Regions from separate parts of the Pantoea sp. X-Soil-ISGK-421 genome, predicted to be linked through region 2. Evidence: predicted binding sites of a transcription regulator. Region 2 holds the regulator's gene; each other region holds the start of a gene.
The links. Region 2 encodes Fur, which represses iron uptake genes when iron is present. Its sites were predicted from a motif close to ATAATAATGAGAACNACTATCAA; they were not measured.
Positions count from the first base shown of each region.

Region 1: a site for Fur is predicted at 2,214-2,236, ahead of fes (enterochelin esterase). Genes of this name have one in related genera too.
Region 3: a site for Fur is predicted at 1,827-1,849, ahead of entS (enterobactin transporter EntS). Genes of this name have one in related genera too.
Region 4: a site for Fur is predicted at 1,675-1,697, ahead of AC6I8K_RS07765 (TonB-dependent siderophore receptor). Genes of this name have one in related genera too.

Region 1 covers NZ_AP035979.1:548,876-552,518, reverse strand. Annotated here, with positions in the region: gene AC6I8K_RS02450 (TonB-dependent siderophore receptor) at 1-2,027, opposite strand, end outside; gene fes (enterochelin esterase) at 2,287-3,516, shown strand; gene AC6I8K_RS02440 (enterobactin synthase subunit F) at 3,501-3,643, shown strand, end outside.
Region 2 covers NZ_AP035979.1:1,198,920-1,202,562, reverse strand. Annotated here, with positions in the region: gene ybfF (esterase) at 1-592, shown strand, start outside; gene ybfE (LexA regulated protein) at 760-1,035, shown strand; gene fldA (flavodoxin FldA) at 1,173-1,703, shown strand; gene fur (ferric iron uptake transcriptional regulator) at 2,058-2,507, shown strand; gene AC6I8K_RS05500 (hypothetical protein) at 2,568-2,963, opposite strand; gene glnS (glutamine--tRNA ligase) at 3,198-3,643, opposite strand, start outside.
Region 3 covers NZ_AP035979.1:540,408-544,050, reverse strand. Annotated here, with positions in the region: gene fepG (iron-enterobactin ABC transporter permease) at 1-792, opposite strand, end outside; gene fepD (Fe(3+)-siderophore ABC transporter permease) at 789-1,778, opposite strand; gene entS (enterobactin transporter EntS) at 1,920-3,170, shown strand; gene fepB (Fe2+-enterobactin ABC transporter substrate-binding protein) at 3,165-3,643, opposite strand, start outside.
Region 4 covers NZ_AP035979.1:1,662,410-1,666,052, reverse strand. Annotated here, with positions in the region: gene treA (alpha,alpha-trehalase TreA) at 1-1,473, shown strand, start outside; gene AC6I8K_RS07765 (TonB-dependent siderophore receptor) at 1,736-3,643, shown strand, end outside.

The DNA of each region.
Region 1 (3,643 bases), 650 kb from region 2:
GTCGAAGCATTGCCTTTGTAATCATACTTCTTCGGCGTTTGCGTGCCGTACCAGGTCAACGTGGTTTGCAGCGAAAGATCCTGCGTAGCCTGCCAGCTCAGCGTCGAATTCAGCGTGTACTCAGGAATCACCGATAAACGATCGCCGGTCTCTTTGTTCTTGCTCTGCAGCATATAGGTGAAGTTGTTGTTCCACGTCACGCTGTCAGAGAACGGCACGTTGACGGTGCCTTCCAGTCCTTCAACCACCGCTTTCGGTACGTTTTCCCATTGATAAATATCCGTGGTGCCATTGGAGGCTTTGCTCGCAGGCGCGTAACCGGCTTCAATCTTGTTGCGGTAATCGTTGCGGAACCAGGTCAAACCGGCCTGATAACCCTGGTGTTTCCACTCCAGCCCAATCTCTTTGTTAATGCTGTTTTCCGCTTTCAGATCGCTGTTACCCTGCAGATAACAGGCGCCAGTGCTGGCCGCGCAACCTTGACCGTTACTGTATAGCAGATAGTTCGGGTTGGTTTGATACAGGCTCGGCGCTTTATACGCGCGGCCAATGCCCATCTTCAGCGTGAAATCATCCCCCAAACCTTGCGACAGGTTGAGAGACGGGCTCCAGTTATTGCCGACAATCGAGTGATGATCAAAACGCAGGCTTGGCGTCAGCATGGTGCTATCGGTCAGCTCCATATTGTCTTCAGCAAATAGCGAGAAAATCTCCGCCTGCGAATAAGGGCTGCGGCCGGTGTTGTCGATGCCTGGCACCGAACCGTAGCTCGCCGCCTGCGCGGTTGACGATCCATCTTTCATGCGCTGCTGGTTCCATTCGGTACCCAGAGTCGCAGTTTGATTAAATAACAGTTCAAACGGAATACTGACTTCGCTGTGCAGCAGCACGTCATCCAGCTGAATGGTGTTGAAATTGCTGTTGGAGAAGATGCCTTCGGTGCCGCCCGCTAAACCTTCGTTAATGCGTGAGTTACGCGTCTTCTCATAACGCGCGTAGGTATTGGTGCTGACGCCGTTATCCCATGCGCCGGTCCACTTCAATGAGACGTTCTGGCGATATAAGCGGTTGGTTTCATCGCCATACAGACTTTTCACCAGCGCGCTGGTGTTGGTGTTCTGGGTATCACCCGCATACAGATTGCCCTGACGGCTGAAGCCAGCCTGCAGTTCCAGCGTTTGCATTGGCGCAAACGCCCAGCTTAGCAAGGCATTGATGTCTTTATTGACCGAGCCTTCACGCCCCGATGGATAACTGCCCGCATAGGTGCCGGTGCGCGCTGCCGCATGCCCTTCGTTAATGTCGTAAGCATCTGCCTGCGTTTTGGCTAAACCGCCGTACAAACGGAAGTTGAAATCATCGCCCAACGGCCCTTCGAGACTGAAGTTGGTGCGTCTGGTAGCGCCTTCCGCTTTGTGTTCCGGCACGTTGTAATAGGTGTTCCATGAACCGTGCCACTGCTGATCGGTCTGTTTTTTGGTGATGATATTCACTACGCCGCCCGCCGCGCCGTTGCCGTAACGCACCGCTGCGGGTCCGCGAATCACGTCAATGTGATCGATCATCTCCGGCGGCACCCAATTGGTATCGCCGCGCGTATCACGCTCACCACGCCAGCCAAGACGCACTGAGTTGCGGCTAGTGATCGGCATACCATCCACCATGATCAAGGTGTTTTCCGGGCCCATGCCACGAATGTCGATCTGGCGATTATTGCCGCGCTGGCCGCTGGTGGAGTTACCGGTCAGGTTAACGCCCGGCATGGTACGGATAATTTCTGACACATCACGCGCGGGCGGATGTTTTTTGATTTCGTCGGCGGTGATGGTGGAGACGCCCGGCGCTTGCAGGTTCTGCTGCTGCGCGGTGACCATCAAGGTGCCGCCGTCCATGGATTGAGCGTCGGTCGAACTGGCTGAGGTTTTGCTGGAAGAAGTGTCCGCTGCCCAGGCGCCGCCAGAGAGCAGTGAGGCGCTGAGCCCCAGTTCAATTAAAATGGCTACAGATAACCGTGAATACTTTTTCATTTTTTTGCGTTCCTGGATGGCCAGAAAAAGCCGCAACAGGCTTAACTGGCGCGCCGGTGAGAAGATCCCTGTTCCTATCGCGCCTCGTTCCAGACCCTTCAAACCCTCCGTAGCGCAACCTTACCGAACGGTAAGCATCAGGCGGAACGAGCGTGCTCATTTTTGAGCGCAGCCACCCTATTGCAAATGCAAATTATTATCAATAGTATTATTCATCAAGCTTATGTAAATCTCCGCGTAAACACCGACTGGCAGCCCTATGACCTGGCGAAATGATGTAACCGGCAGTGAAGCCTGGTGGCAGGCGCAACAATCCCAAGGCATTCCCCGCATTGAGTTAGCAGATGATGGCCAATGTCAGGTCACCTTCTTCTGGCGTGACCCGCAAGGCGATGAAACACAATCGTCGACCCAGCGCGTGTGGATCAACATTACTGGCGTTACCGATCACCACCAGCGCCGCCCGCCGCAATCATTGATGCGCGTGGCGGGCACCAACGTCTGGTATTGGCAGACCGCGCTGCCCGCCAACTGGCGCGGCAGTTACTGTTTGATGCCCGATGAGCAGGCCACTGACTTCTCCGGTGAAGCCGACATGTCCTCACTGCGCACGTGGTGGCGCGACAAATTCCCTACCGCGCAGGCCGATCCACTGAACACCTTACGTGGCTGGTCCGGTGGCCGCGGCATGGGCGTATCGCCGCTACATCTGCCCCACGCGCCCAATCAACAGGTGTGGCAAGCGATAGATCAAGGCACCGCGCCAGCCATTGAACTGCAACAGCAGCAATGGAATAGCGCAATATTGGGCAACAGCCGCACCGTGTGGACTTACACCACCGGCGAGGCTAATCCTGCACAGCGACCGCTGGCCATCCTACTTGATGGGCAATTCTGGGCGCACAGCATGCCGATTGCCGGGCCGCTACAGCAGCTCACCGAAGCTGGCACCTTACCACCGGCGGTGTATCTGTTTATCGACATCATCGACCGCGAGCACCGCAGCCGCGAGCTGCCGTGCAACCCGCAGTTTTGGCAAGCTATCCAGCAAGAACTGTTACCGCAGATTGCGCTCTCAACGCCTTATCGCCAGCAGGCGGATCGCACCATCGTCGCCGGACAAAGCTTTGGCGGTTTGGCTTCGGTGTATGCGGCGCTGCACTGGCCGGAAACCTTTGGCAATGCGCTCAGCTTATCCGGCTCCTTCTGGTGGCCGGAACGCGGCAATCCGCACGGCTGGCTACTGCAGGCGCTGGATAACGGTCTTGCGCCGCGCCAACCGCTGCGTTTCTGGCTCGAAGCGGGTAAACGCGAAGGCTTGATTCTGCAAGCTAATCAACAACTGCAACAGCAGCTTAACGCCGCCGGTTATCAGGTGAATTACCTGCCGGTGGAAGGCGGCCATGACGCGCTCTGTTGGCGCGGCGGCCTGCTGAGTGGTCTACAAGCGCTGTGGAGCAAAACGGAGCATTCATGTCCGAATCCCTGAAGAATAAGCCTATGACCGACCAACAAACCTTGCCGTTAGTCGCGGCACAGCCCGGCATCTGGATTGCCGATCAGCTGTCACCGCACCACAACGCCTATGCGGTGGCGCATTTTGTCGAACTGCGCGG
Region 2 (3,643 bases):
AAGCGATGTGATGAACTATCACGCCATGGCACAGGACATTGTCGCAACGCTGGATGCGCACAACATCGATCGCGCTGGCGTGATCGGCCACTCAATGGGTGGCAAAATCGCCATGGCGCTCAGCGCGATTGCGCCAGAACGCATTGAAAAAATGGTGATGATCGATATCGCGCCCGTTGATTATCAGACACGCCGCCATGACGAAATTTTTGCCGCTATTCGTGCCGTCACCGCTGCGGGCGTCACGCGTCGCAGTGAAGCCGCTGAAGTGATGCGTCAGCATATTGCTGAGGATGGCGTGATCCAGTTTATCCTTAAGTCTTTCGCTGAAGGCGAATGGCGCTTTAACGTGCCCGTGCTGTGGGATAACTACAGCACCCTATCCGGCTGGGAGGAAATTCCTGCGTGGTCGCATCCGGCACTGTTTATCCGCGGCGGCGATTCGCCTTATCTGGATAATCAGCATCGCGAAGCCCTGCTGCGTCAGTTCCCGCAGGCGCATGCGCACGTGATCAACGGCGCCGGACATTGGGTGCATGCTGAGAAACCCGATGCGGTGTTACGCGCCGTTCGGCGTTTCTTTAACCTGTAAAAGCAAAAGCTTGCCGCTTGCGCTTTAGGATTGGCGTCAGGGAAGGCGCTGGAGTATGATGTCGCGCTAAAAATTTGCCACAGCGTGTTTTTCGCCGTGGTCGGGCCGATAATGTTTTAATCGCGCAGCGCCTTTCCGCCGTTCGCGCCCACTCAGTTTTACAAACCATGGCAAAAGAACAGACAGACCGCACTACGCTTGATCTCTTCGCAGACGAGCGGCGTCCTGGTCGCCCGAAAACTAGCCCGCTGACGCGTGATGAACAGTTACGCATCAACAAACGTAATCAGCTCAAGCGCGATAAAGTGCGTGGGCTGCGTCGTGTTGAGCTGAAGATGTCGAGCGAAGCGGTTGACGCGCTCAGCACGCTGGCCGATCAGCAAAATATCAGTCGCAGCGAATTGATTGAACAAATGCTGCTGGCACAGCTCAAACTGTCGTAACGCGCGAAGACCGCACGCTGGAACACAAAGTCACGGCTTTACACGTTCCGCACTTTTTACCGGTCTGCTATTATTCGCATAACTGTGCAGTCAACTGACTTACATTCACAATCAGGATTTAAGAGGTTACCTAACCCATGGCAATCGTAGGCATTTTCTTCGGCAGCGATACCGGCAACACTGAAAATATTGCAAAGATGATCCAGAAACAACTGGGTAAAGATGTCGCCGAAGTGCATGACATTGCTAAGAGCACCAAAGAAGATCTCGAGGCGTTCGACATCCTGCTGCTGGGCATTCCAACCTGGTATTACGGCGAAGCGCAGTGTGACTGGGATGATTTCTTCCCGACGCTGGAAGAGATTGACTTCAATGGCAAGCTGGTAGCGTTGTTTGGTTGTGGCGATCAGGAAGATTACGCTGAGTACTTCTGTGATGCGATGGGCACCATCCGTGACATCATCGAGCCGAACGGTGCGGTGATCGTCGGTCACTGGCCAACTGAAGGCTATCATTTTGAAGCATCAAAAGGCCTGGCCGATGATAAAAACTTCCTTGGTCTGGCTATCGACGAAGATCGTCAGCCGGAATTGACCAACGAACGTGTTGAGAAGTGGGTTAAGCAGATCTTTGACGAGCTGCAGCTGAAAGAGATTATTGAAGCCTGATTCCCTGCTCTGCCCGATGTGGGCGTAATCTCACATCGGGTAACGGAATTTCCTATAAAAATAATAGCTACGGTTTTTTAACTTTTCCCCGCAAATCTGTAGAATACCCGCAATGGTCATCCGCTTATTCCTCTGGCAGTAGAATGAGGCTGAGTGAAATGGAATCCAAAACCCAAGCGTCATGAAGACGTTAGTGACATTATCCTTACAGCCTTTGGTGATTAAGGACGTTGCTTTGGTTTTCATTTCACTGCTTGAGTTCTATAATGAGACGCAAATGAGAATGCGCGTTGACCTAAACATTCAAGGCCCCTGCGCCGCAAGTGACTAGCAAAGTAACAGGACAATATCCGCATGACTGACAACAACTCCGCATTGAAGAAGGCTGGCCTGAAAGTCACGCTACCCAGACTGAAAATTCTGGAAGTGCTTCAGGGACCTGGCCCCGAGTCCCATCACGTCAGTGCGGAAGATTTGTACAAGCGCCTGATTGATATGGGCGAAGAGATTGGCCTGGCGACGGTGTATCGCGTTCTTAACCAGTTTGACGACGCGGGCATCGTAACCCGTCATAACTTTGAAGGCGGTAAATCTGTCTTCGAACTGACTCAGCAGCATCACCATGATCACTTGATTTGCCTGGATTGTGGCAAAGTTATCGAATTCAGCGATGAATCAATTGAAACGCGTCAGCGTGAAATTGCCACTCGCCATGGCATCAAACTCAGCAACCACAGCCTGTACCTCTACGGTCACTGTGCGCTGGGAGACTGCCGCGAAGACGACTCGCTCCACGATAAGTAATTGAGTGTGCTATGCAGTATAAAAAAACCGGCGCTTGAGCCGGTTTTTTTATACCTGAAATCAGGCAACGAAAGTTTCTTGCAGGTAACGCCAGCGAGGAATGGTGGTGCTGCAATCCAGTACCGCCAGTGAAATGCGGCTCTGATTGGTACCGTTCATCATCTGTAATTCACGATACTGAATCGTCACTTCCTCGCTTTGCTGCGAAATGATGGCGTGCTCACTGGTCGCAATGCGCATACCTTCACGCTGTCCCTGCAGCTGGCGAAAAAGCACTTCCATTTCGTTGAGATCCAATCTTTTGCCTTGCGGCGTCACCATTTTAAATTCGGGATGAAAGTACGACAAAAACAGGTCAATACTGTCGTCGCTACCTTCTGCCTGATTGAAAATACGTTCGATAAGCTGATGTAAAACGACCACGCTATGCTTAGCTTCCTGAGCGAGACTTGTCATTTTTTTTCCTTAGATAACCCGCGGAGCAACGTCTGAGAGCGCATAGCCTACCTGAAAAAAAGTTTTTCACACTGGCAAATGGGTTAATTATTCTAAAGTCAGAATAGTCGCAAATGAGGAATTATAGGCTTGATGAGGCGGGCAGCATAAAAGGTTGTAGCTTGCCAAATAGAGATAATAAAAAAGGGCGATTGCTCGCCCTTACATGATCATATCGCGTGATGTCAAAAACGCTTAATCGCCGATCTTTGCCCAGGTATCACGCAAGCCAACGGTGCGGTTAAACACCAGTTTGGATGGCTGTGAATACACACTATCAGCACAGAAATAACCTTCGCGTTCAAACTGGTACGCTGCCATTGGCTCGGCTACACGTAGACCTGGCTCAACGAAGCCTTGTTTAGTCTCCAGTGAGTTCGGGTTAATGGTGGTGAGGAAATCCTCAGCCGCGCCCGGATTTGGCACACTGAACAGACGATCATACAGGCGGAATTCCGCTGGCAACGCGTGAATAGCAGAAACCCAATGGATGACGCCTTTCACTTTACGGCCATCAGCTGGATCTTTGCTCAGAGTATCAACGTCGCAGGTACAGTAGATGCAGGTGATATTACCTTCATCGTCCTTCGCCACACGTTCGGCACGGATCACGTAGGCATTACGCAGACGCACTTCTTTAC
Region 3 (3,643 bases), 660 kb from region 2:
GGCAATCTGCGGTGCCAGCAGCGCAACAAACGAAATCGGCCCGACCAGCGCCGTTGACGCTGCCGTGAGCACCACGCCAATCAGCATCAACCACATGCGGCTACGCTCTACCGGCACGCCGAGCGCGCAGGCGGTATCTTCGCCCATCTCCAGCAAGCGCATCCGCCGCGCCAGCAACGCCATCAGCAATAACGCCACCAGCAATACCGCAATGACCGGCGGGGTTTTCGCCCAGGTGATGCCGTTGAGCGATCCGGCGCTCCACAAGCCGGCACTCAGCGCCGACTCCAGCGAGGCGCTGATAATCAGCCATGAATTCAACGCCATCAGCAGCGCACGCACGCTGATGCCGACGATAATCAGACGGAAGGTTTCCACGCCGTTGCGCCAGGCAAACAGATAAACCAACGCCGCCGTGGCGATACCGCCCATCAACGCTGCGCCGGTCATCGCCGTGACGCTTTGATTGAACAGCACCAGCGCGACTAATACGCCGCTGTACGCGCCGGTGTTAAAGCCAAGAATGTCGGGGCTACCCAGCGGGTTACGCAGCAGCGACTGAAAAATCGCGCCACTGATGCCTAACGCCGCACCAATCAGCAGCGCCATCAGTACGCGTGGCAAGCGCCACTCCAGCACGATCAGTTTGACGTTGCTGGCGCCCTGCCCGAGCAGAATTTGCCAGATTTGTTCACCGCTGATCGGCAATGCACCGCGCGTCATCGCTAAATATGCCAGCAAGCCACAAGCGAACAGCAGCCACAAGGTATGTAACCAGGCTCGACGCGTCATAGCGCACCTCGGCCTAATTTACGGCGCACCAGCACAATCAGCATTGGCGCACCAAGCATCGCGGTGACGATGGAAACGCGTAGTTCACCCGCCACCAGCAGGCGTCCAAGAATATCGGCGGCGAGGAGCAGAATCGGAGTGATCAGCGCAGTTGCGGGCAGCATCCAGCGGTGATCGTTGCCCACCAGCCAGCGGGCAAAGTGCGGCGTCATCAAACCGACAAAGGCAATCGGCCCCACTGCCGCCGTGGCTGCCCCGCACAGCAGCGCAATCGCCAGCAGACCCAGCAATTGGGTGCGCGCCACCCGCGTACCGAGCGCGGTCGCCATGTCACCGCCCATACTCAAACTGTTCAGCGCCTGCGACAGCGCGATAGCGACTACACTGCCGATCAGCACCGCCGGGAACAGCGTGCGCAGCGTGGCGAAATTGCGAATATCCAGCGAGCCGCTGTGCCAGAAGCGCAGATGATCGTAGATGTCGGGATTGAGCAGCGACAAACCAGAGGTTAACCCATCCAGCACCGCGCCCAGCGCCACGCCCGCTAAGGTGAGACGCACCGGATTGACGCGCCCACCGCCAATCGCGCCGGTCATCGCCACCAGCAATGAAGACAACAATGCACCGCCAAAGGCGAAACCCAGCCAATCCACCGGAGAGTCAGCGCCGAACAGCGCAATACCCATCACCACCGCGAAACCTGCGCCGGCGTTGACGCCAAGAATGCCGGGATCGGCCAGCGGATTACGCGTCAGGCTCTGCATCAACGCACCGGCCAGCCCCAGCGCCACGCCCGCCAGCAAACCGGCCAAGGTGCGCGGCAGGCGCGCGTCGCGCACAATCACGCACTCCGCGCTATTGCAGCTGGAGGTAAGCGAATGAAATACATCGGGAAGCGGTATTGATTTTGCCCCCAGCATTAAGCTGAGCGCGATGAGGAGCAAGAGCAGAATCCCTGAGCCTGCTAATGCACGAATCTGGCGCATAGCGTTCTAAACCTTCACTGTTCAACGTCGTCGCATGCGCGATGTAACTTGATAATGGTTATCGTTATTACTCGCGTTTAGCTATGTTACCATGACTCGCCTCGCGGACGATGAGGAAAATTGGTGCAATAAGGCGAACACATGAACAAATCTTCCCACTTTATCGATCTCTCGCTGCTGAAAACCCATCCGGCTTTTCGCGCGGTGTTTATCGCGCGTTTTATCTCGATTGTCGCGCTCGGCATGCTTGCCGTGGCGGTGCCGGTGCAGATTCAGCACCTGACCCATTCACCGCTGCTGGTGGGATTGGCGGTGACGCTGGCTGCTGCTGGCATGTTTATCGGCCTGCTGACCGGCGGCGTATTAGCGGATCGCCATGAGCGTAAGAAGCTGATCCTGTTTGCCCGATCCACCTGCGGCTTAGGCTTTATCGCACTGGCGATCAACGCCGCGCTGCCGGAACCTTCATTAATCGCCGTTTATCTGCTCGGCTTCTGGGATGGCTTCTTCGGCGCGATTGGCGTCACCGCGCTGCTGGCAGCGACGCCGGCCCTGGTGGGTCGGGAAAACATTATGCAGGCAGGCGCTATCACCATGTTAACGGTGCGCTTTGGTTCGATTTTATCACCGGCGATTGCCGGTCTGGTGATTGCCCACGGCGGCGTGATGTGGAATTACGCACTTGCCGCATTCGGTACACTGCTCACCGTGCTAACGCTGCTGAAATTGCCCACCTTGCCGCCTCCACCGCAACCGCGTGAACATCCGCTGAAATCCCTCGCGGCTGGCGTGCAATTTCTCTTCGCCAGTCCAATTGTCGGCATGGTGGCGCTGATTGGGGCGCTGGTGACCTTAGCCAGCGCGGTGCGCGTGCTCTATCCCTCTCTCGCACCGCATTGGTCAGTGAGCGCTGACCAGCTTGGCTTAATGTACGCCGCGGTGCCGCTTGGGGCCGCGATCGGCGCGTTCACCAGCGGTAAACTGAAACACGCTGCGCGTCCTGGACAACTGGTGCTTGGTAGCGCTATTGCGGCGTTTATCGCGTTGGGTTTGTTTAGCCTGATGCCGAATCTGCCGCTGGCGTTAGCCTGTCTGGTGGCGTTTGGTTACTTCAGCGCCATCAACAGCCTGGTGCAATACGCGATGATTCAGGCATTAACGCCGGATCATTTGTTAGGCCGCATCAACGGCTTGTGGACCGCGCAGAACGTGACCGGTGATGCGATTGGTGCGGCGGTGATTGGCGCAATGGGTTCATGGCTGCTGCCACCGCAGGCCGCCGCAGTGTTTGGCTTTGCGGCGGCGCTGCTGGGCATTGTGATGTGGTGGGTGATGGGGCGTTTACGTCGTTACCATCCGCCAGCGCCAGCGCTGGCGGAACAGGCATCATGATTTAACGAACAGCTTTTCCAAACGCGCGAGCAAATTGCTGGCGCTGTAGTAATCGAGACGGAACGAATCGATACCCATTTCGTAAACCTGCTTGTTTTGCACCGCGGCGTTTTGCGCGAGGAACGGATTGCTCAGCACCGACGCCGTGGTTTTATCGTCAGCGGCAAACAGCAGGAAGGTTTTACCGGTCAGGCCGCTGGCGACATTTTCGCCCGACAGCTGAATGATGTCTTTACGCTGACCCATGCTGTGCCCCTGCTCAACCGTGGCGGGTGGCGCTGCCAGAGTGAAGCCCAACTGTTCCAGCAACTTGCCCTGTGCCGAGGCGGCGGTCCACAGATTGACGGCGCGTCCGCCGCCGTTCCACACCATGGCGGAGACCGGCTGCGGCGGCAGCGTGATGGCTTTTTTCAGCGCCGCCTCACGGTCGTCGAAAGCGTTAATGCGCTGCGCCGCCTGCGCGTCATGACCGG
Region 4 (3,643 bases), 460 kb from region 2:
GTGCCGAAATCTAATCCCTCTTCGATTCTGGCCGACTGGCAGATGCAAAAAAACCAGCGCAACTTCGATCTCAAGCACTTTGTCGATAGCAACTTCACGCTACCAAAAGAGGGAGACAAATATGTGCCGCCTGCCGGGCAAAGCCTGCGTGAGCACATCAACGGTTTATGGCCGGTGCTGACGCGCACGGCGCAGAGCGCCAGCCAGTACGATTCGCTGCTGCCGCTGCCAAAACCTTACGTCGTGCCTGGCGGCCGTTTCCGCGAAGTCTATTACTGGGACAGCTACTTCACCATGCTCGGTCTGGCGGAGAGCGGTCACTGGGATCGCGTGCAGGATATGGTGGAAAACTTCGCCACCGAACTCGATAAATATGGCCATATCCCCAACGGCAACCGCAGTTACTACCTCAGCCGCTCGCAGCCGCCGTTCTTCAGCTTGATGGTTGACCTGCTGGCGACGCATAAAGGCGACGATGTCTATCGCCAATACCTGCCGCAGTTGCAGAAAGAGTACGATTACTGGATGGCGGACAGCGACAAAGTCGCTGCCGGACAGGCCAGCAAACGTGTGATCAAACTCAGCGACGGCACGCTGCTCAACCGCTACTGGGACGATCGCGATGCACCGCGTACCGAATCCTGGCTGGATGACGTTAACACTGCCAATAAAGCGCCAGAGCGCAACAAGCAGCAGGTCTATCGCGATCTGCGCGCGGGTGCGGCGTCAGGCTGGGATTTCAGTTCGCGCTGGTTCACTGATGCGCACAACCTGGCGTCCATCCGCACCACGCAGTTGGCACCGGTCGATCTCAACAGCCTGCTGTTCCACCTCGAACAGACATTGTCTAAAGCGTCCAAACTGGACAAGCAGGATGACAAAGCCAAACAGTTTGCGGCGGATGCCGAGAAACGTCAGGCCGCGATCAATCGCTATCTTTGGGATGACAAAAAAGGCTGGTACGCCGATTACGACTTCCAGAAGAAGCAGGTTCACCCACAGCTGACCGCCGCGACGCTGTTCCCGCTCTATATGCAGTTGGCCGGCGACAAGCAAGCCGCACGCACTGCTGCAGCGGTGGAGAAACAGCTGCTGAAACCGGGCGGACTGGTGACCACCACGGTGAATAACGGCCAGCAATGGGATGCGCCAAACGGCTGGGCGCCGCTACAGTGGGTGGCGGTGGAAGGTCTGGAGCATTATAACCAACCGAAACTGGCGCAGCAGATTGGTCAGCGCTTCCTGCAAAACGTGCAGGCCACCTATGACAAGGAGCACAAACTGGTGGAGAAGTATGTGGTTGAAGGCGCACAGTTGGGCGGCGGAGGCGGCGGTGAGTATCCGTTGCAGGATGGTTTCGGCTGGACCAATGGCGTGACGTTGAAACTGCTCGACAAGTACTGCCCGAAAGACAAAACCTGTAACAGCGCCGGTGATATTCCTGATATGCCGGCGTTAACCTCCGCGAAGTAACCTTGTTCCTTAGCCCGGGTGAATACACCCGGCAACCGCACAATCCGTAGCGGCGCGATTTATCGCGCGTAGTAATGGCGGCATTATGCCCATCCAGAGAATGCGCAATAAATTGCGCCGCTACGGATGCTACGTGCCACCTTGTGCATTTTTCTCACACCATTCTTACAACAAATTCACACCTTGAAACACACCTCGCAAAAGATAATAATTCTCAATCTAATTTCTATAGCCATTCTCATTAAAACAACAGGAACCTCTCATGACCTCGCTGTTTACCTTTAAACGTGGCCGCGTGCTGTGTGCGCTGGCGCTGGCTTTACCGGCTGCCAGCTTCGCCGAAGAGTCGATTGTCGTCACGGCGCAACCGCAAGAAAGCGCCACCTCACCGACGCAGGGTTATCTTGCCACGCGTAGCAGCGGTGCCAGCAAAACCGATCAGCCGCTGATTACCACACCGCAATCCATCTCGGTGGTAACGCGTCAGCAAATGGAAGATCAGGGCGCACAAGATCTTAATCAGGCACTGGGCTACACGCCGGGCGTATTCACCAACTTTGGCGGCGCGGCCACGCGCTACGACACCATCGCGCTGCGCGGTTTCCACGGCGGCGATGTCGATAACACCTTCCTCGATGGCCTGCGCGTCATGAGTGACGGCGGCAGCTTCAACATCCTGCAGGTGGATAATTGGTTCCTCGATCGTATTGATGTGATTAAAGGTCCCTCTTCCGCGTTGTATGGCCAAACGGTGCCGGGTGGATTGGTGAACATGGTGAGTAAGCGTCCACAGTTCGCCGAAGAGGGCCATTTCCGCCTGTCGAGCGGGACGAACGCCACCAATAGCGCTGCGTTTGATTACACCAACGCCATTAACGATCAGTGGGCATTTCGCTTAACCGGCATCACGCGCAACAGCGATACGCAGTACGATCACACGCGTGAAGAGAAGTACGCGATTTCACCGCAGCTGATGTGGCAGCCAAGTGAAGACACCAATTTAGTGTTGCGCGCCTACCTGCAGAAAGATCCCTCTGGCGGCTATCATGGATCGGTACCAGCAGAAGGCACGCTTTACAGCCACAATGGCCGCACGTTGAGCGACGGCTTTTACGAAGGCGACAGCGCGCTCGATCAGTTCAAGCGTCGTGAACAGATTTATAGCTATGATTTTTCCCACCGCTTCAACGAAGTATGGTCGGTACACTCCACCGGCAGCTATAGCCACTCGAATACCGAGCTCGATCAGGTGTATCAAATTGGCTGGAATGCCACCAATCCAGACCTGTTGAACCGCTACTTCTCCGGCGAGCGTTCTTCGCTCAGCGCATGGGCTAACGACAACCAGTTGCAGGCCGATTTTGCGACGGGCGCGGTCCAGCATCGTGTGACGCTGGGCGCGGAGTATCATCGCTATAAAAACGACATTACTGAAGCCAGCGGCGCCGCCAGCGCGCTGAATGCGTGGAACGGTGAAGAAGTGGGCATCATGCCGGACTTCTCCTGGACATCGCAGACGCGCCGCTACTATCAGACCGGCTTGTATCTGCAGGACGAGTTGCAGTTGGATCGCTGGCATCTGGACTTATCGGGCCGCTATGACCGCATCGTCTCGGAAAACGGCACCAGCCGTCGTCAGGACGATCACATCAGTGGCCGCGCCGCGCTGTTGTATGCCTTCGACAATGGTATTTCACCTTACGTGAGCTGGAGCCAGGCGATTACGCCAGCTTCATTAACCGATCCGCAGGGCAATCAGCTGAAACCGACCACCTCTGAGCAGTATGAAGCGGGCGTGAAATATCAGCCGGTGGGCACGCGCGATATGTATTCGATCGCGGTGTACGATCTGACGCAGGACGATGTCGCCAACCGCAACGTGCAGGACGGCACGTACACGCCGTCGGGCAAAGTGCATTCGCAGGGCATTGAGCTGGAGGCGCGTAATCAGCTGACACCGCGCTTCAGCACCATCGCGGGCTACACGCTGAACCATCTGCGCTTTAAGGATTCCGTAGACGGTAACGACGGCCATACGCCGTATGTCACGCCGAACAGCATGGCGTCGTTGTGGGGGCATTATCAGTTTGATTACGGCTTGAGCGCCGGTGCCGGTGTGCGTTATATCGGTAAGCAATGGGCCGATAACGAGAACACTACGCGTTTGCCA